One region of the Cellvibrio japonicus Ueda107 genome, then DNA from elsewhere that is predicted to be linked to it. Evidence: predicted binding sites of a transcription regulator. Region 1 holds the regulator's gene; each other region holds the start of a gene.

The links. The regulator PhoB, encoded in region 1, activates phosphate uptake and scavenging genes when phosphate is short. The targets are predictions, from matches to a motif close to TGTCATAAANNTGTAACA.
Region 2: the regulator PhoB is predicted to act here: its motif matches at 2,779-2,796, upstream of CJA_RS11400 (porin).
Region 3: the regulator PhoB is predicted to act here: its motif matches at 2,675-2,692, upstream of CJA_RS13435 (PstS family phosphate ABC transporter substrate-binding protein).
Region 4: the regulator PhoB is predicted to act here: its motif matches at 1,432-1,449, upstream of olsF (bifunctional ornithine lipid synthase OlsF).

What each region holds. Positions count from the first base shown of each region.
Region 1 is NC_010995.1:201,628-206,440, reverse strand. It holds gene CJA_RS00770 (dicarboxylate/amino acid:cation symporter) at 1-156, opposite strand, end outside; gene CJA_RS00765 (HU family DNA-binding protein) at 202-477, opposite strand; gene CJA_RS00760 (chorismate--pyruvate lyase family protein) at 702-1,280, shown strand; gene ubiA (4-hydroxybenzoate octaprenyltransferase) at 1,301-2,230, shown strand; gene phoB (phosphate regulon transcriptional regulator PhoB) at 2,316-3,014, shown strand; gene phoR (phosphate regulon sensor histidine kinase PhoR) at 3,051-4,331, shown strand; gene CJA_RS00740 (PKD domain-containing protein) at 4,658-4,813, shown strand, end outside.
Region 2 is NC_010995.1:2,703,546-2,708,358, forward strand. It holds gene CJA_RS11390 (hypothetical protein) at 297-1,022, shown strand; gene CJA_RS11395 (hypothetical protein) at 1,103-1,588, opposite strand; gene CJA_RS11400 (porin) at 1,744-2,673, opposite strand; gene CJA_RS11405 (HvfC family RiPP maturation protein) at 2,921-3,667, opposite strand; gene CJA_RS11410 (HvfB family MNIO-type RiPP peptide maturase) at 3,664-4,542, opposite strand; gene CJA_RS11415 (HvfA family oxazolone/thioamide-modified RiPP metallophore) at 4,552-4,813, opposite strand, start outside.
Region 3 is NC_010995.1:3,269,014-3,273,826, forward strand. It holds gene CJA_RS13430 (ABC transporter permease subunit) at 1-1,414, opposite strand, end outside; gene CJA_RS13435 (PstS family phosphate ABC transporter substrate-binding protein) at 1,578-2,549, opposite strand; gene CJA_RS13440 (ClpXP protease specificity-enhancing factor) at 2,814-3,233, opposite strand; gene CJA_RS13445 (ubiquinol-cytochrome c reductase) at 3,336-4,813, opposite strand, start outside.
Region 4 is NC_010995.1:3,478,157-3,482,969, forward strand. It holds gene CJA_RS14230 (hypothetical protein) at 208-1,359, shown strand; gene olsF (bifunctional ornithine lipid synthase OlsF) at 1,521-3,242, shown strand; gene CJA_RS14240 (type 2 periplasmic-binding domain-containing protein) at 3,270-4,118, opposite strand; gene mpl (UDP-N-acetylmuramate:L-alanyl-gamma-D-glutamyl-meso-diaminopimelate ligase) at 4,396-4,813, shown strand, end outside.

The DNA.
Region 1 (4,813 bases):
CCCCTCTATCAGGTAAGTTTGCAGCCACAGCGCCACACCAGTGAGCGGAAGCAGCTGGCCGTCCGGGCCCTTTTCAACCCCTGCCAGCAAATTGAATCCCGCGCCCAGGAGAAACCCCAGCAGCATCCCGATCAGAATTTTTGTGGTCAGGCTCATACCACCTCCAGACAAAAAGCCCCGGCGGTCGCCAGGGCTTGTGGATTATTCATTAACGGCGTCTTTCAGTGCCTTGCCGGCCTTAAAGCTCACGCTCTTGCTGGCAGCAATCTGGATTGCTTCACCAGTTTGCGGGTTGCGACCGGTACGGGCAGCGCGCTCACTCACCTGAAAAGAGCCAAACCCCAACAGGGCAACACTTTCACCGCGCGCCAGCGCATTGGTGATCTGCTCCACAAACGCGGACACCACCAGGTCAGCTTTGTGAGCGCTGAGTTCTACTGTATTCGCGACAGCAACAACGATATCGGTCTTATTCATGGGTAACTCCTTGAGTGTGATAAACAAAAGCCGCAAAACCGGCCAAAGCGCGCGAGTTTACCTGCTGCAAGCGCATTCGTCGCCCCTTGCACAGTACATACCCCCTCGACCAGAGCCACAAACTGGTACACTTTCGCCCCATTTGGGCCAGCCCCCCCAGAACCAATACCACCAAGCCCATGGAGTTTCGCTTGCCTGCTCTGCCTACCACCTGTGATGCGACCATGCTGCCCCACCCAGCCAGTGTTCCCCTGCGCTGGCGCCCCGTGCAGCACTGGCCCCGGGCAAACAGACCAAACCTGGCACTGCGCGACTGGTTAAGCCATGAAGGTTCACTCACCGCAAGGCTGCAACAGCGAAGCCAGGGGTACTTCCAGGTGCACATACTGCGCCAGCACCTGGCACTACCGCACCTGGACGAGCGCCAACTCCTCGGCCAATACCGACGCCCATCCCTGGCATTGATACGCGAGGTCATCCTGCAAGGTCGCGGAGAAGACTGGGTATTTGCCCGCAGCGTCCTGCCTTTACAGAGCCTCACCGGCCGCCTGCGGCATTTGCGCCACCAGGGCAGCAAGCCCCTGGGAGCCTTCCTGTTCAGCCGCCCGGACCTGGCGCGCAGCCCCATCGAACTGGCCTGTATCAGCCCGCAACAGGGCTATGTTCCCATTAGCCTCTACCAGCAGGCGCAGCACCTCTGGGGAAGGCGCTCGGTTTTCTACCTCGACCGCAAACCCTTGCTGGTCAGTGAAGTCTTTCTCCCCAGCTTTTGCCAGGGTCTGGCACACTCTCAACCACGCTAACAGGCCCACAGGATTGACCCATGCCCGGTAAGTCACCCAAACCCACTAAAAACCGCAGCCCACGGCACAAGGCACCGATAACCAATCGCTGGCTGACCAAGGCTACCCATTACGTACAGCTGATGCGTCTGCACAGGCCTATAGGTATCCTGCTGCTGCTATGGCCAACCTGGTGGAGCCTCTGGCTGGCGGCCAAGGGGGCTCCCAGCCTGAAAAACCTGGTGATCTTTACCCTCGGGGTGATCCTGATGCGCTCGGCCGGCTGCGTCATCAACGACTTCGCTGACCGCAGGATCGACGGCCATGTAGAGCGTACCCGTGAACGCCCCCTGGCTACCGGCGCTGTTTCCAGCCGCGAAGCCATCGCCCTGTTTGTGGTGCTCTGCCTGGCTGCCTTTGGGCTGGTGCTTAACACCAACCTGCTGACTATCCAGCTATCCGTGGGTGGCCTGTTGTTAGCCTTCTGTTATCCCTTTATGAAGCGTTACACCCACTTGCCACAAGTGATCCTGGGGGCCGCCTTTGCCTGGGGGATTCCCATGGCCTATGCGGCTGAAGCCGGGGAGATTCCCGCACAAGCCTGGCTGGTTTACCTGGTTGTCGTTGTCTGGACGGTGGTCTATGACACCTTCTACGCCATGGTGGACAGGCCCGATGACCTCAAGTTGGGCGTCAAATCCACCGCCATCCTGTTTGGCGAGCAGGACAGGCTCATCACCGGTATCCTCCAGGCCATCACCCTCTACACCCTGCTGTTGGTGGGCAAGCGCTTTGACCTTGGCAGTTACTACCAGCTCAGCCTGGTTGCCGTGGCCGGGTTATTCATCTACCAGCAATGGCTGATCCGCTACCGCGCCCGTCAAGCCTGCTTTAAGGCCTTTCTCAACAACAACTGGGTAGGATTTGCCATATTTACCGGTATAGCGCTGGATCTGGCCCTAAAAACATGACGGCCTTGTGACATTGTCATAATTCCGTAACACTGTATTTATTAAATAGCGTCACACGATGTAAGCACCCACCAGGCACAGTGTTATGACCGGACGCAAAATTCTTATTGTTGACGACGAATCCGCTATTCGCGACATGCTGCGTGTCGCGCTCGAAATGGCAGACTACCAATGTATCGAAGCAGGCAATGCGCAAGACGCACACAGCCTGATCATCGACGAAAAACCGGATCTGATCCTGCTCGACTGGATGATGCCCGGCACCAGTGGTATAGAACTCGCCCGCCGCCTCAAACGCGACGAGGTCACCGCCAACCTGCCCATCATCATGCTCACTGCCAAAGGTGAAGAGGACAACAAAATCCAGGGCCTGGAAGTCGGCGCCGACGATTACATCACCAAACCTTTCTCACCGCGCGAATTGGTTGCCCGCCTCAAAGCGGTATTGCGCCGCGCAGACCCACACGTCAACTCCGCCCCGATTATCGTTCAAGGCTTGTGCCTGGACCCGGCCAGTCACCGCGTCACCATCAATAACCAATCGGTCGACATGGGGCCTACGGAATACCGCTTACTGGAATTTTTCCTCACCCACCAGGAAAGAGCCTATACTCGCAGCCAATTGCTGGATCACGTCTGGGGTGGCAATGTCTATGTCGAAGAGCGCACAGTGGATGTCCATATCCGCCGCTTGCGCAAAGCCCTCGCCATTGATGGCCACGAAGATCTGGTGCAAACCGTGCGCGGTACCGGTTATCGTTTTTCCACCAAAATCGAAGCCTGATAAATACCCCGCACCTACCGCGAGAGGCCGCTCAGCTTGTTAAAAGGTTTCACTGCCGAATTGCGTCGCATCGGCCTGATTTTGTGTATCGCACTCATAGTTGGTGTAGCAGTAGACCATATCACCCTGGCGCTACTGCTCGGCAGTACCATCTACATCATCAACCATTTTTTACAATTGCATAAACTGCACAGCTGGACCACCCGCAGCGATCAACCACCCCCGGAAAGCACCGGCCTCTGGGGTGAACTTTTCGATAGCCTCTACCAACTGCAACGCCACCAAAAACTGGAAAAGGAACAGTTGCAAGCGGTCATCAAACGCATCCAGGAAATCACCTCTGCCCTGAAAGACGGGATCATCATCCTCGACTGGCGCGGCCACCTCGACTTCTGGAACCCTGCTGCACATCGCATGCTCGCACTCAACACCAAAGACCAGGGCCAATCCGTCATCAACTTTATCCGCCACCCCAAATTTGTCAGCTATTTTGAAGAGCGCAACTACAGCGAGCCGCTGGAAATTCCCTCACCTCGCTTTCCTTCCAAATACCTGCAATTCCAGATCACACCCTTTGGCAACAACGAGCGTTTGATTGTAGTGCGCGATACCACGCAATTACACAACCTGGAAAAAATGCGCCAGGATTTTGTTGCCAACGTTTCCCACGAACTGCGTACGCCGCTCACGGTTATCAATGGCTATGTTGAAACCCTTGCTGATAACAACACCACTCCCGCCTGGGATAAGCCCTTGCAACAAATGCTGCAACAGGCCAAACGCATGTCGCTGCTGATTAACGACTTGCTGGTACTCTCCAAACTGGAAACTACCGAGGCCGGTCACAATCACAAAGCGATTAATGTCGAACAATTATTGCAAGTCGTCAAAAGCGAAGCCGATGTGCTAAGCAGTGAAAAAAGCCAAACACTCACTCTCATCTGCAACAACACCACCAAACCACTCACCCTGCAAGGCAACGAAAAGGAACTGCACAGCGCCTTTTCCAACCTGGTCACCAACGCCATCAAATACACCCAGGCAGAAGGAAAAATTTCCATCCTGCTATGGCAGGATAAAAACCACTTCTACGTCTCCGTCAGCGACAACGGCCCCGGCATAGAAGCCAAGCACCTGCCCCGCCTCACCGAGCGCTTCTACCGTGTAGACGCCAGCCGCAACAGCGGTACCGGCGGCACCGGCCTCGGCCTCGCCATCGTCAAACACGTCCTCATGCGCCACGACGCCGAATTAAAAATCACCAGCGAAGTGGGCAAAGGCAGCGTGTTTATGTGCGTATTCCCTCTACCTCAATAAAACCTAATAACAACGAGTTAAACCGAAGAAAATCGGCATATAAAATACATCGAGCGATGGTTGTTTAAATAACGCTTTACGATGCAAACTTGCCTTGAAAAAAAGTTCATTACTTGCAACGTAAATCCAGTTCGTACTCCATTCATACCTAGTACGCCTTATACAAACTGCGCACAATTAAAAATTATTGAATCTTTAGTAAATTTTCTTAAAAAGAGAAAATGCAACCTATTTCAAATTTTTCTTATTTAGCATAAAATCAAGTAGCTTACGCAAAAATTTTTACCCCTCCCGTAAAGGAAAAACAGAAAATTTGAGAGGTTCTCATGAAAGGAAATATTCAGGATGTGTGCAAAACACTAATTTTTGTTATTACAATACTTAATATCACTGCCTGTGGTGGTAGCAGTAGCAGTAGCAGTAGCAGTAGCAGTAGCAGTAGCAGTAGCAGTAGCAGTAGCAGTAGCAGTAGCAGTGTTCAA
Region 2 (4,813 bases), 2.1 Mb from region 1:
CCAACCTGTGTAATAAGAAACCCCAAAGCGGCTCTTGTAGCCGCTTTTTTACATTTTCAAGACAGGGGTTTTATCCGGAAATACATTCTTCTTAATCCAAACAGCATTTTTTATCCGAAGCCATGATTATTTTTTCGAAAAAAAGGCAGAAATTGTCACAATATATTCACATAAATGTGCATGGTGCAGTGCTAATCTAACAACAAGATCGACGCCAAAGCACTTTTTCGGTGCCCTAGCGCGGCGGTTGACCCACAATGGCCCATCAGCCCTTACGCCTTTTAAGGAGCACCCACATGAACAACAACAGCTCAAAAAACATGATTCGCTCGCTATTGATTATGGCAGCCATGGGTTCACTCGCCAGTTACGCCACAGAATATACACCGGCCAAATTTGGCGATGCCGCATCAGTATTAACCCAACACATTACCCTGCCCTCCAGTTTTGGTGAGGGGGTTAAAACGGTCGCGGTTTACTGCCAGGCCGATGTACTCACTACCGGTGACCTGAACAATATTAACTGTTACGAAAACAACTCTCTGCTCTCTATGAAAGCGTCTACCGAATCGGCACTGAAATCAGCCACATTTAGTGCAGCCAGTATTGATAGCCAGGCGATTCCGGTCAGGATGCAATTCCGGGTTATCTACTCTATCAGCGGAACCCAGGCACCTATTGTACTTTTACCCAACCTGGGAACCCTGCAAGCCAAGTATGGAGTGGATTACTTTGCCCCCCAGGAACGTTTGGATAAACACGACTGGTACGTCCAGTACTCCACGAAAACGCGCGGTGACGGCAAACTCTTCTTTGCCGATTCAAAAGTGACCCGTGTCATGGCCAATATCGAAGCAGATGGCGTCGTTGAGTCAGTCAGCACCATAGAAGCGGCTGCGCGCAAGAAAGCCGATGCCGATACCATCGAGAGCGCCTTGAAAAAATCCCGTTTTATTCCCGGATTTGTACAAGACAAGGCAACACCTATGCACTATATCGCCGTGGTGAATTACGAAAAATAATCACCGATTTCAGCAATAAAAAAGCCGCATAACTGCGGCTTTTTTATTGCGCCTGACCCGTCCTGAATAAAGTTGACACATTACAAAACACACTCAAACTCTATGGTCAATTGGATGCGCCCCATCGCCAGTGGTTTGTAACTCTCACTCAGTAAACGAAAACCTTTAGGGCACTCCGCCATCGCGCGCGGCAACAGCTGTGTACGGGCAAGAGACGTATTCGCCCATTGATCAACTTCTACCGACAGCGAAAAACGTTTGGATGTTACCGCAACAGCGGGCGCTGCCTCGGCTTTCGCCAAGGTTTTAGTGGATGTTCCCGGCCCTGTATCCAATACCGCCCCACCCTCGGCATTTTTTTTGAATGCCCGGTGTAATACACCATTCAGCCCGCGATTTGAGTAATCGCAGCCAGAGTGATTAACATTCATAGAGTCAGCCACATCAACCGCTGCTGCGCATTTGTCGTCAGAATTCTTTTCTGCATTGGTGTTGTCATCAGCTGTCGCCAGCACAGGTAACACACACAAACCCAGGATTGAAAAAACGCTCTTCATTTTACGCATAGCCATCACTCTGATCGAATTTAGAATATTTCGGTTTGAACCCGCTTTTCACTCCGGCATTCCCCTACCCGTCCATCAAAAGCCCGATTGTGGCAATTCCGGCCCCAAAGCACAAAGGGTGCCGAAGCACCCTTTGTTATCCTGACCAGGCCTGATTAGAATTTCAGGTCCAGGCCTATGCCGAGATAATCATCATCGCGGGCAGTGGCCGCCGGTAAATCAATGCTGTTTTCAACATGGGTGTAGTAGCCAAACAGGGTTACGTTTTTGGACAGTTTATAGTCCGCCCCCAAGCTGGCAGTTTCACCATCCGCCATTCTGACATCAGACTGGCCGTACTGTGCTTTCAGGACCCACTGGTCGTTCAGGTTCCACAGAACAGAACCCAGTACGCCATTTTCCTTGTCATTAACACCATCGTCATAAGACTCGCCCAATACACCTAACTGCACAGGGCCCAGGGTAAAGCGGCCAACCAGGCGCACAAGATCCACCCCTTCAGCTTCAACGTCCTGATCAACGGCAACACCCAGATAAAAACTGTCGGCAGTGTAACCAAAAGAGGCTGAAATACCATTATCAACATCATTGGTTTCTTTAGTGATGTAAGCCACCGAACCGGAGAAACCACCACCAAAGCCCGGAGTCACGTACTGAACGATGTTGCTGGCGCGAATTTCACCTTTAAAAATCGTGGTGATATCCCCTTCCAGATCATTAAACAAATCCACTTTTTCCTGAAGCACTTTGGTCGGTGTATCAAAGTGGCCGCCCATGATAGTACCGGCAGATCCCTGGAGACCTACATAAATATTTCGTTGACTAAAGGTGCCACTGCTACCTACGCCATCATCTACCTCAGTTTGATATTCAAACTGGTAGATCGCCTTGATACCAGACGTGATTTCCTCCCCGCCTTTGATACCAATACGCGAGGCGTTACTCACCAATTCGATCTTGTCTTCACCAACCGCTTCATCAGCATTTTGCAAAGATACATTGGCTTTACCGTAAACAATTACTTCGGCAGCTGCCGTTAGCGGCAGGGTTGAAGCAATCAGCAGAGCAAGTAAGGATTTTTTCATGGAGTCTTCTCCTTGAAGAGTCTATATGTTGTTTGGGAGTAAAAGCTGAACATCGAACGTTAGACACCGGCAGGTGACACCCGGATGACAGTTTGGCGACTATTATGTTAATAATTTATGACAATAATGTGACCAACAACAATTGTTAGCGATTTAGATTGCCAGAAATGCCCCATAATCAGGCCAGGAATACAAGGCGGGGGGATTTTGCCCAATTTTCGCCCAGCAAGAAAGACCTATAAGCGCTTTATTCGATGTGGCTCACCAAATGAAGGTCAAATAATTTCCTGATCAATTCTTCACCAGCGGTAAATAATTCCTCTGGATTAGCGTGATTAAGCTCCGCAGCAATCTGTTGTAGAACATCGCGCAAACATGCATCGGGTGTTGATTGCAAGAGGCATAACAGACGCTGGGTTAAGGCATTGGACTCCATGAATTTAACCTGATCCAGGCGATTGCGATATACCAATAAATAGGTCTGCTGTTCTTGCGTAGGTTGAAAATCAGGCGATATTTTATGCACTGGAAACTGATACAGCAGATTCATCACCAGTGGTGATACCCGAGGTTTGGCCCTGAGCAAGTTTGCAGGAGGAAAATCCCCTGCGTCAGGCAGCTCGACATGAGCAACATCCAGCGCCAACTCTACCCATTCATAATGGGCCAACTCAATTAAGAACGGAGGATCTGTCTCCTGCCGTCCTCGCTCATGGAGTAAATAAGCCAGGAACTCCTGGCTTATTTCCAAAAAATAGGGGGTTTGTGCCCGGTGCCGGGCAACAAAGCCTCGCACCAGCGCCAGCCAGCTGACATCATCCATCAGGCTGCGCAATACTGGAAAAGCACCTGCAATAAAATGCTCGATATTATTAAAAATCAAATCGCGATAAATCGCCAAACGCCGGTCCTCGATGTCAACCGGAGGTGGAAATTGTTGCGGATCGCGTAAATGTGCCGTAAAAATATATTGTGTTTGCTGAAATGATTTCATAAAACCAGAGACAATCCCGCGTTTTTATTCCGGTTACGTTGATCAGTCGCAATAGCCTGCAAGGCGGTGATCTGCTGTAACTCCGCCAACAACTCAGATATGGGCGGTATATTGAAATCACGCTCCAGCAACGTGGGTTTGACGCCGAAAAATTCGTAGCTATGGGCCAAGAGTTGCCACACAGGATCAATCACCGGAGCACCGTGCGTATCTACCCGCAAATCCTCTGCCTCGAGGAAGTGGCCTGCAATATGGATATAAGCCGTACGCTCACCCGGCAGTGCCCGCAAAAACTCAACCGGGTCATAGCCGTGATTGATACTGTTGACGTATACATTATTGACATCCAGCAAGAGGGCGCAGTCTGCCTCCCGGATAACGGCATTTATAAATTCCGCTTCACTCATCTCCTGCTGGGGAGCGCAATAATAAGAGGCATTTTCAATGGCAATACGCTGGCCAAGAATATCCTGCGCTTCGCGAATACGCCCGGCCACATAATGAACGGCCTCTTCCGTGAAAGGAATGGGCAACAAATCATAAAGCTGCCCTTGATCACTGGAATAACTCAGATGCTCGGAGTAATAGCGAATCTGGTGCTGCGCCATAAAATCCCGGATGTCACCCAGCAACTCGCGATTTAGCGGCGCAGGCGAACCTATGGATAAAGACAAGCCATGGCAGACAAAGGGGAAACGCTCGGTGTAGGCACGAAATTCTTTTCCCAGTCGCCCACCAACACGAATCCAGTTCTCCGGTGCGACCTCCATAAACTGGATTTCATCTGTGCCAAGATGGTTGAGTGGATGTAATAAACTCCGGCGCAAGCCTAAACCTGCACCGGATACCTCTGCGGTGAAATTATTCACTGCCATTATTGGGCATTACTCGGCTTTTTTATCGCCACCGCATTTGCCCTCACCACACTTGCCTTCGCCGCATTTACCTTCTGCACTTTTATCGTCTGATTTTTTATGGCCGGCACATTTACCTTCTCCGCATTTTCCCTCGCCGCATTTACCTTCTTCGGCTTTTTTGTTTTCAGCGCCACATTTGGCTTCACCGCATTTTCCTTCGCCGTCTTTATGGGCAAGGGTATAGCCTGCTGGCAGTGTATTGGCGGTAAAGCTGGCATCTGCAGCAGAT
Region 3 (4,813 bases), 1.5 Mb from region 1:
GCATGGCAAAAAATGCTGCTTTTATCGTACCCAGGGACAAAGGTACGAAACTCATTTTGGCTTCGAAGCTGTCACTACCGGACGAGGCTTGCCAAATATAGTCCGGTGCTTCGCGTCCTTCGTACCATACCTTTTGCCACAAAGAGCTGAACGATACCTCCGGATGGCGATTCCATACCTCAGCAATCATTAAAGACTGGCTGTCATCCACAATTAAAGCGCGGCTGTTAATGGGTGATATTGCAATGTGACGAATCGCTTTATCACTCAATTTTTCAATGAGTAACGTGCGCTCCGAGGTTGCATAAAATGCGCCCAGATTACCGCGGTCATCGCCGACCCAGAAACCACGGCGGCTGTATTCGGGGCTGACAACGGTAATTGCGCCGGACAAGGCATCAAAATCACGTACATGCTGAACGTGGTACTGGTTATCAGTATCACGCACCAGGAACCATTGGCTGATTTCACCCTTGGCAGTTCCGATAACCAGTGACCCGGTACCCACCAAAAATTCCATGGCGGTAATTGCGGCATCCGATACTTTTACCCCGGCGCGCTGTTCTGCAGCCGCAGGGTTCAGGATATTGAATAAATAGAGTTTGGATTGATCAGAGGCGACAACCAGGTGCCTGCCAGACTCATCAATCTGCATAAACAAGGCGCGCTCACCGGATGGTAATGGTGGTAATGAATACACATCCTGCATCACACGGGTTTCACCGGTTAAAAAATTCTGGCTGCTGGAAAAAGAAGCCAGCAAAATACGTTCATCGGCGGTAACCGCCCCTAACAGGATGCCGCCGTGAATTTCCTGCAATGCCACCAATCGAAGTACAGCACCCTGCTCATCAACCAATAAGGGCGATGACTCCAGGGGATAGGCAATGCCCGGGGTAATTTCACGCTGGTCATTGGGGTAGCTCAAGGCATAACTGGGTTTTAATACCAGAACCTGACCATTGCTGTATCCCAGTGCCACCAATCCACTGGAGGGAATGCTCTTACCAACACTGGCCAACTGTGCGGCCTCGGGAATTGCCATACTGACCTGGGCGCGCGCTTGTTGGCGATTGACATCCCAGAATCGAATATTTCCCTTGGCATCTATAAAAGTTCCCAGCTCTTCGTAGCGCTCAAGTGTCATGTAGGCGATAGATTCCTGCTGTCCATAATGGGTTGCAGGTACATTTTTTTTGATCTCGATTGATGCGCCGCGAAATAAAGGGGCGACTTCTGAAAATAAATAGAAAAAAATCAATCCCAGAGAGAAAACGACAGCAATACCAGCCGCCGTAATTCCATAACGGGAAAATTGGTCTTTAAAGCGGCGAATCTTGCGCAACCGGGTGCGCTGCTCGGCAGTCGGCATCAAACTATTCATTGGCTTGACCGGTATCTTAAGGTTGGACATAGGTGCATTACCTGGCAGCTGTCTGGCGTTGGAATCCTAGCAACACCAGATGACAGTTTTGTTACAAAACCATTCGCACTGTCATAGAACTGCAACACTTTTCTGCAGGCTAAAAAAAACCGCCGAAATCATCGGCGGCTTCCAATAACCAAGCGACAGGCGCTTACTTCTGCAACTCAGCCAATGCTTTTTCAGCCATGGCAGCAGGCAGTGGAATATAACCATCACGCTCTACGGTTTCCTGGCCTTGCTTGGAAAGAACCAGCTTCAGGAATTCCAATTGCAACGCGTCCAGGGGGCGATTTGGGTGTTTGTTGATATACACAAACAGCACCCGTGACAGCGGGTAGCTACCATCCAGGGCATGGGCAGCATCCGGAGTAATAAATTCCTGGCCCTCTTTACGCGCAAGCGGCACCGCACGTACACCGGAGGTGATGTAACCAATACCGGAATAGCCAATACCGTTCAGCGACTCAGACACACCTTGCACTACCGATGCAGAACCCGGTTGCTCGTTGATAGAAGCTTTGAAATCGCCCTTACACAGGGCTTCTTCTTTAAAGTAACCATAGGTACCGGAAACAGCGTTACGGCTGTAAATGGTGAAATCGCGCTTTTCCCAGGCACCGGTCAGGCCTACCTCTCCCCAACGGGTCATATCTTTGGGCGCACCACACTTGCGGGTAGCCGAAAAGATGGCGTCCACCTGGGGAATTGTCAGGCCTTTAATCGGGTTGTCTTTGTTGACATAGACAGCCAAAACGTCAATTGCGACAGGAACAGCGGTGGGCTTGTAGCCATGCTTGGCTTCGAATGACTGGATTTCTTCCGCTTTCATAGTGCGGCTCATGGGACCAAAATTAGAAGTCCCTTCAGTCAAGGCTGGTGGCGCAGTGGAAGAGCCCGCGCCCTGGATCTGGATATTAACGTTGGGATACCACTTTTTAAAATCTTCTGCCCACAGTGTCATCAGGTTGTTCAGCGTATCTGAACCTACAGAGTTAACAGTACCAGAGACACCTGTAGTCACTTTGTACTCAGGCAGTTTGGAATCAACTGCTGCTTGCAGGGCAGCAGCGCATACCAATGAGCTGGCGACAACCAACCCTTTGATTATTTGCTTGGCGTTCATAGAGCGCTCCATTCACAGTAGGTAAAAAACGCGACAGTAAAACGTAATGGGTACAGGATCGCTTGTTGATTCCCGTTACCGCGGGGTGGGCTTGTTCCACCACTGTCGCCACTCTACCCAGCGAATATGACAGTTATATGACCAATACACGCCATGTCACAAAAATGTCGCGAGACTGTCATCTTTACGATTGCTATTGCACGCGCAAAACAAAACACCGCCAACAAGGGCGGTGTTTTTAATTCCAGGAACGCGAATAATCGTTTATTTGACGACCCTTAAGCCCGGTCGCTTGGTAGCAGATTTAATATCACGCGCTGGGCTGGGCGCAGGAGCCGGTGCAGGAGGCGTTGGGGGTTTGGGGGCTTCCTCTGGCTCAAACATCATGCCGCGACCGTTTTCACGGGCATAGATCCCCAAAATGGCATGACAGGGAATAAACAAATGGTTTGCAACACCGCCAAACCGGGCACTGAAAGAGAGTGTGAGGTTATCCATCACAAAATCGCTGACCGCCGAAGGCGCAATATTCAGAATGATTTGACCATCTTTATTGACGTGCTGCTGGGGAACACGCGTTCCCTCAATATGGGCATCAACCAAAATATGCGGGGTACAGTTATTGTCCACAATCCACTCGTAGAGCGCTCGGATGAAGTAGGGACGACTGGAGGTCATGGACATGAAACTTACCTTCTATCAAACAACGGGGGCTGGCCAGAATAACAACATCACCCTTAAAACAAAACGGGCGACTTGCGTCGCCCGTTAGTGCTCATCTGCTGACTAGTGAATATCACGCCAGAACTCGCGATTCAGGAAGTAGACAAAAATGAACAATATCACCAGGAAGCCTAAAACCCAGTAGCCGATCTGCTGGCGCTTCACGGCAACAGGCTCTGCCACATATTCCAGGAAGTTCACCAAGTCGTATACAGCCTGATCGAACTCCTCGGTCGACAAACTGCCCTTGATCTTACCTGGCTTGAGGGCACCGCAGTGCTCATCCATTTCAATCTGGCCAACCTCGTTACGCAAGGCACCGCCATGGTGATTCAGCTTTGGACCAGCACCGCACTCCAACAGGCCTTGTGGGCCAATCAGGACATGGGGCATACCCACATTGGGAAACACACGGTTATTCACACCAAAGGGCCGTGTGTCATCTTTGTAGAAGTTGCGCAGGTAGGTGTACAGCCATTCCGGGGAGCGCGAACGGGCCACCAGGCTTAAATCCGGAGGAACTACACCAAACCAGACCTTGGCATTTTGCGGACGCATGGCAATCTCCATTAACTCACCGATGCGTTGATCGCCAAAGATCAGGTTCTGCTCAGCCAGCTCATGCGGGATATCCAGGTCATCTGCCACTCTTTCATAACGGGAGAATTTGGCAGAGTGGCATCCCATACAATAGTTGACGAAATACTTGGCCCCGCGCTGTAAAGATTCCTTGTTCTTAAGGTCAGGAACCATTTCATCACAGGGGATACTGCCGCACGCAAAAGCACCTTCAGCCGCAACAGCCTTAATGGGTACTACCGTCAGGATGATAAACAGGGCCAAACCGGCAAATACCAGGAGTTTGGGCAACCCCTTATCCTGTGTGCGGCTAGGCTCAACCAGGTCTTTGTCACGCGTAGCCAGCTTGGGCAGCACAGCAAAAATAATGGCCAGGGCAAACGTGAGGATGTAGAGCAACACGGGAATATCATTCGTGCCCAGGTAATCAATACCCATCCAGGCAAAAATCACAGCAAACACACCACACAGCACCCATGAAATCTTGGAGGTAGCTTTTTCCGGGCTGGTCGTTGTCCATACCGGCATGGTGAGGAAGTAGGCGAAATAGAATGCCGTAGCAATCTGCGACAGGAAGGTCCTGCCATCCGTCGGCGATTTAACCCCTAAATAACCAAGCACCACGAACATAGCCGCAAAGGTAATCAGCATGATGCGCGGGATATGGCCGCGATAGCGCATGGATTTCACCTTGCTGCGATCCAACCAGGGCAGCACAAACAAGAGGGCAATGGCTGCCCCCATGGCAATGAAACCTAACAGTTTAGCGGTGAGCACCAGTGGGCCCAGCTCAATTTGCAGGGTTACGGCGCGCAGCACCGCATAGAAAGGGGTGAAATACCATACGGGCGCAATATGGGTTGGGGTTTTGAGGTTATTAGCCTCCTCGAAGTTGGCGTACTCCAGGAAGAAGCCCCCCATCTCCGGCATAAAGAAAATCACGAAACAGAAGGCAAACAGGA
Region 4 (4,813 bases), 1.3 Mb from region 1:
TCAGACAGGGCACAGATTCCCCAGCACAGGAAAGCGAACGGATTGGCACTGGCCCCCGTGCCTGGCGTCGCCGAATCCGCTAGAATGCGGCGCCTAAATACACCTGAAAGCACGGGCAACTGAAGGACAGCGACACACAACCTGCGGAAAGTAGCACTAGCTACCCGCAGCACCCGGACCACAGATCAACAAGGATTCGCAAACACCATGAAACTCGCCAACACCTGTAAAGCCTATCCCCAACTGACGCTCTGTAGCCTGTTGCTGCTGTTCCTGGGGATTTTTGGTGGGCTGATGTACTACACCAATACCGAAGGTAACCAGCGCGAGCGCACCCAGCTCTATGGCACCGCGCTGGCGGCAGGTGCAGCCCGCCAGGCAGTGACACCGGCCATGCAGCAGGATCTGGTCAGCATGCAGGCGATATTGACCGAGCTACAGCAGCACACCTGGGTGCAGGGTGCCAGCATTCACAACGTGGAAAACCAGCTACTGGTACAAAGCGGATTCAAGCCAAACCAGGTGACCCAGGGCCGCCGCTATCACTTCTCCGCTCCCATTGCGCTGCACAATAATATTTACGGTTATGTGGAAGTGGTACTGGACGTGCCGCGCCACAGCGAGCGCGATTACCAGTTTTTCCTGCTCTGGATACTGGCCGTGTTTAGCTGCCTGTTCATTATCGGCTGGTCTATCTACCGCCATTGGTGGGTACAACTAAAAGACAAGATGCCCAGTGCAGGCGAGCTGGTGACCGCAATGGTGGAAAAAATGCCCACGATTGAGCCTATTCCCGAGCCAGAGCCGGAGGCACCCAAGCAAGTCTCGGTGCGCCTGAGCCTGCACATCACCAATATGGAGCGCCTTTACCAACAGCTGAACAGCGAGAGTTTTGCCAACATACTGCGCCGCTTTGAAAAGCAATTGCAAAGCGTACTTAACCTGTACAATGGCCAACGCCAAATGCTATCGGGTGATACCCTGCTCATCGATTTTACCGGTGAAGCCTATTTTGAATGTGCGTTCCGCGCCGTTTGCTGTGCGCAACTGATGGCCAACCTGGCCACAGCAAGCCCCAGCCCGCGCCTGCAGCTGGCGGCGGCGATACACGAATTGTCAGAGCCAACCAATGACAAGCAATCGCTGCTGCGCGATTTTGTGGTGCAACACAACAATCACCTTAAACCGGACAAGGGCGAGATACTGGTCAGCCAGCGCCTGATTGACACCGATCTGCAACAACACCTTGAACTGGTGCTGGACAGCGGCAAATTTACCGGGCTTAAAGCGCCCTATGCTGAATTGGTTGCACGCCAGGAGCAGCAATTAATAGCCACGCTGGAGCCCCAGGCCCGCTAGGGAATCCCCGCTTCGCAGCCGGTGTTGTTTACCGCGCGCTTGGCGGAGCTTGCCCGGGCTTTTGTCGCGCGCTGTCATACAAGCGTCATCCATTCATCACATAACTGTCACGCGACCGTCATAACCTTGGTGGAAATCCCCCCGCCAGGCTATGACACTCCATGCTCAATATCGAACAATCTGTTGTCGACAAATTCCCCGGCTTTGCCGGGCGCTCGCCCCTTGTGCGCAAATCCACCCTGTCGCTCCTGCGCAAGCTCACCCGCGAGCAGGAAATTAATGCCTTCCTGCACGAACACCAAGGCCAGCGCGGCATCGATTTTATCGATCGCATCTTCGAGTATTTCAATTTCAGCTACAGCATTTCCCAGCGCGAGCGCAACAATATTCCCGCGCAAGGCAAGGTGGTCATTATTGCCAACCATCCGATCGGCTCCCTCGATGGCCTGGCATTGCTGCGCCTGGTCAGTGAGGTGCGCAAGGATGTGAAGATTGTCGCCAACGATATGCTCATGGCATTCGAGCCCTTGCACGATTTATTTTTACCGCTCGATAACATGACGCGCGGCGCTTACAAACAAAGCTACAAAAATATTGTACAGGCCCTGGCTGACGAGCAGGCGGTGATTGTTTTCCCCGCCGGTGAGGTATCGCGCGCAAGCCCTGCCGGTATCCGCGATGGCAAATGGCAATCAGGCTTTTTGCACTTTGCGCGCAAGGCCAAAGCGCCGCTATTGCCCATTTTTGTCTCGGCCAAAAACTCACTGCTGTTTTACAGCGCCTCTATGTTGTTCAAACCCCTGGCCACCGCGCTACTCGCCCACGAAATGTTTAACAAGCGCTCGGCAGAGATTAAATTCCGCGTCGGCGAAATGATCCCGCACCAGGCACTGGACAATAACCAGCTGGTAGATAAAGCGCTGATTAAACGCCTGAAAAAACACCTGTACAAAATCGGTAAGGGTAAAAACCCGATCTTTGTTACCGAAAAAACCATTGCCCACCCGGAAGACCTCGCCGCCCTCAAAAAGGAACTGAAAACGGCACAACTGATAGGCGCTACGCGCGATAACCACAAAATCTTCCTTTGCGATTACGCTCAACACCCCAGCGTACTGCGCGAAATAGGTCGCTTGCGCGAGCAGACGTTTCGCCTGGTAGGTGAAGGGACCGGCAGCCGTCGCGACCTGGACAAATACGATCACTACTATCGCCACCTGGTACTCTGGGACGATGAAAAACTCTGTATTGCCGGCGCCTATCGCCTGGGTGATGCCGAGCGGATTTTGCACAAAAAAGGGATTAAGGGACTCTACACTGCCGACCTATTCGACTATCAACCGGCAGCACAGGAATACCTGCAGCAGGGCCTGGAACTGGGCCGCAGTTTTGTTCATCCGGATTACTGGGGTAAAGCCAGCCTGGACTACCTCTGGCAGGGACTGGGTGCCTACCTGCAACACCATCCACACATCCGCTATGTATTTGGTCCCGTCAGTATGAGTGCCCGGTACCCCGAAACACTACGCGATATGCTGGTGTTTTATTACGAGCGTTACTACCGCCAGGATGACCCCTTAGCCGATGGCAAACACCCGCACCTGATGGATGAAAACCGCCAAATCGAATTGCAACAACAATTCGCGCACCTGAATCGCGAGCAGGGTTTTGAACTATTGCAACAGCGTTTCCAGGAACAAGACTGCAAGGTGCCGGTACTCTTCAAGCAATATGCAGCACTCTATGAAGAAGGCGGTTACCAACTCCTGGCCTTTAGTGTGGATTCGGAATTTGGCAACTGTGTCGATGGTTTATTTATGGCAGACCTTACCCTGATGAAGGCCAACAAGCGCGCCCGCTATTTGGGGGAGTCATCCAACTGACACAGCCGTACACCAATCACCACGATATCAGGGAAGCCGGCGCACATTAAAATCCCCCGGCTGGTACCAATAGCGCTTGTTGCGATAATTCGTCCCCTCAGTCAAACCGGGATTAGGGATAGCAATCATGCGCTTGGTCACTGGTTTGCCCGATGCATTACGTCCAGGCTTCTTCAGGGGAAAGGCGGTGCGGGTCAGGGCTTGCGAGCGCAGGTAGTTTACAAATTCACCGTCATCAATCATGCGCTCAAGGCCGCGGGTTATCCATTGCGCCAGGGCCTCGTTATCCCGTTTTACAAAAAAATAAATCGCCAGCGGATAATGCAAGATCAACGAGTCGTATTCTTCCAGGTCCGGATACTCTTGCTGGAATTGCGCCAGCTCGGTGTGGGTCTCGAAATAGGCGCGCGGAAAATAGTCGCACTGGAGGCTCCCCAGACGCTGCAAAATCGTTTCGTAACCCGCCAGTTCGCGCACACTTAATTCTGCCGCACGCATAATCGCAGTATCAGGCCAATCCAGCCCCTGGCAGGCCTTGAAGCCGCGCAAGTCAGCAAGGCTGTTAATACCATCAAATGTCTTGCGCTGGCTGCGATGGATAATAAAACGACGATACCCCTCCAGACCTCGCACCAGGGGAATGCGGATTGCGCGCAATTGCTGCTCCCGGTCGGGACTGGTTCCCATCCAGTAGATATCCAGCAAGCGACCGCGCGTTAACTCGTGCAATGCACGCCCTTGCTCAATATGCAATTGCTCCACCAACTGCGGCACAGGCTGGCCATCAGCGCCCTTCACCAAGGCCCGACGCAACAGGCCAACAAAATAATCCTGTGCAGTATGAAATTCCGGGTGTACTGCGGGGATTCTAAGCACTTGCTCCTGCTCAGAGGCCCATGCACTACCAGTCAACCACAGCAAAACGAACGTACAGTATCTATTCACAAATCATTTCCGACGAGGTTCACGATGCAGACAGTATCCCGGGCAAACCACACAAAAAGTCCCCGGTTAAAATAATAACAAGAATCCATGTCGTCAGTTATTCCCTCGTCAGATCTACACCAGAGTTGCAATCAAGACTAAAGTATAGGTTAATCCGCCCCATTCACCGGATATCACCGGTCATAAATAGCTGAATTATTGGATCTCTATGCACGTTCATATCCTCGGTATCTGCGGCACTTTTATGGGCAGCCTGGCACAGCTGGCCAAGGCACTGGGCCACAGGGTCACCGGCAGCGATGCCAATGTCTACCCCCCCATGAGTACCCAATTGGAACAGGCCGGTATTACCCTGACCCAGGGTTTCGATCCGGCCCAGTTGGAACCCGCTCCCGACCTGGTGGTTATCGGCAATGCCATGAGCCGCGGCAACCCGGCGGTGGAATATGTTCTCAACCAGGGTATTCCCTATACCTCCGGCCCCCAATGGCTGCACGATTATGTACTGCCGGGCAAATGGGTGCTGGCCGTGGCGGGTACCCACGGTAAAACCACCACCAGTGCTATGCTCACCTGGATACTCGACTACGCCGGCATGGCGCCGGGTTTTTTAATTGGCGGGGTGA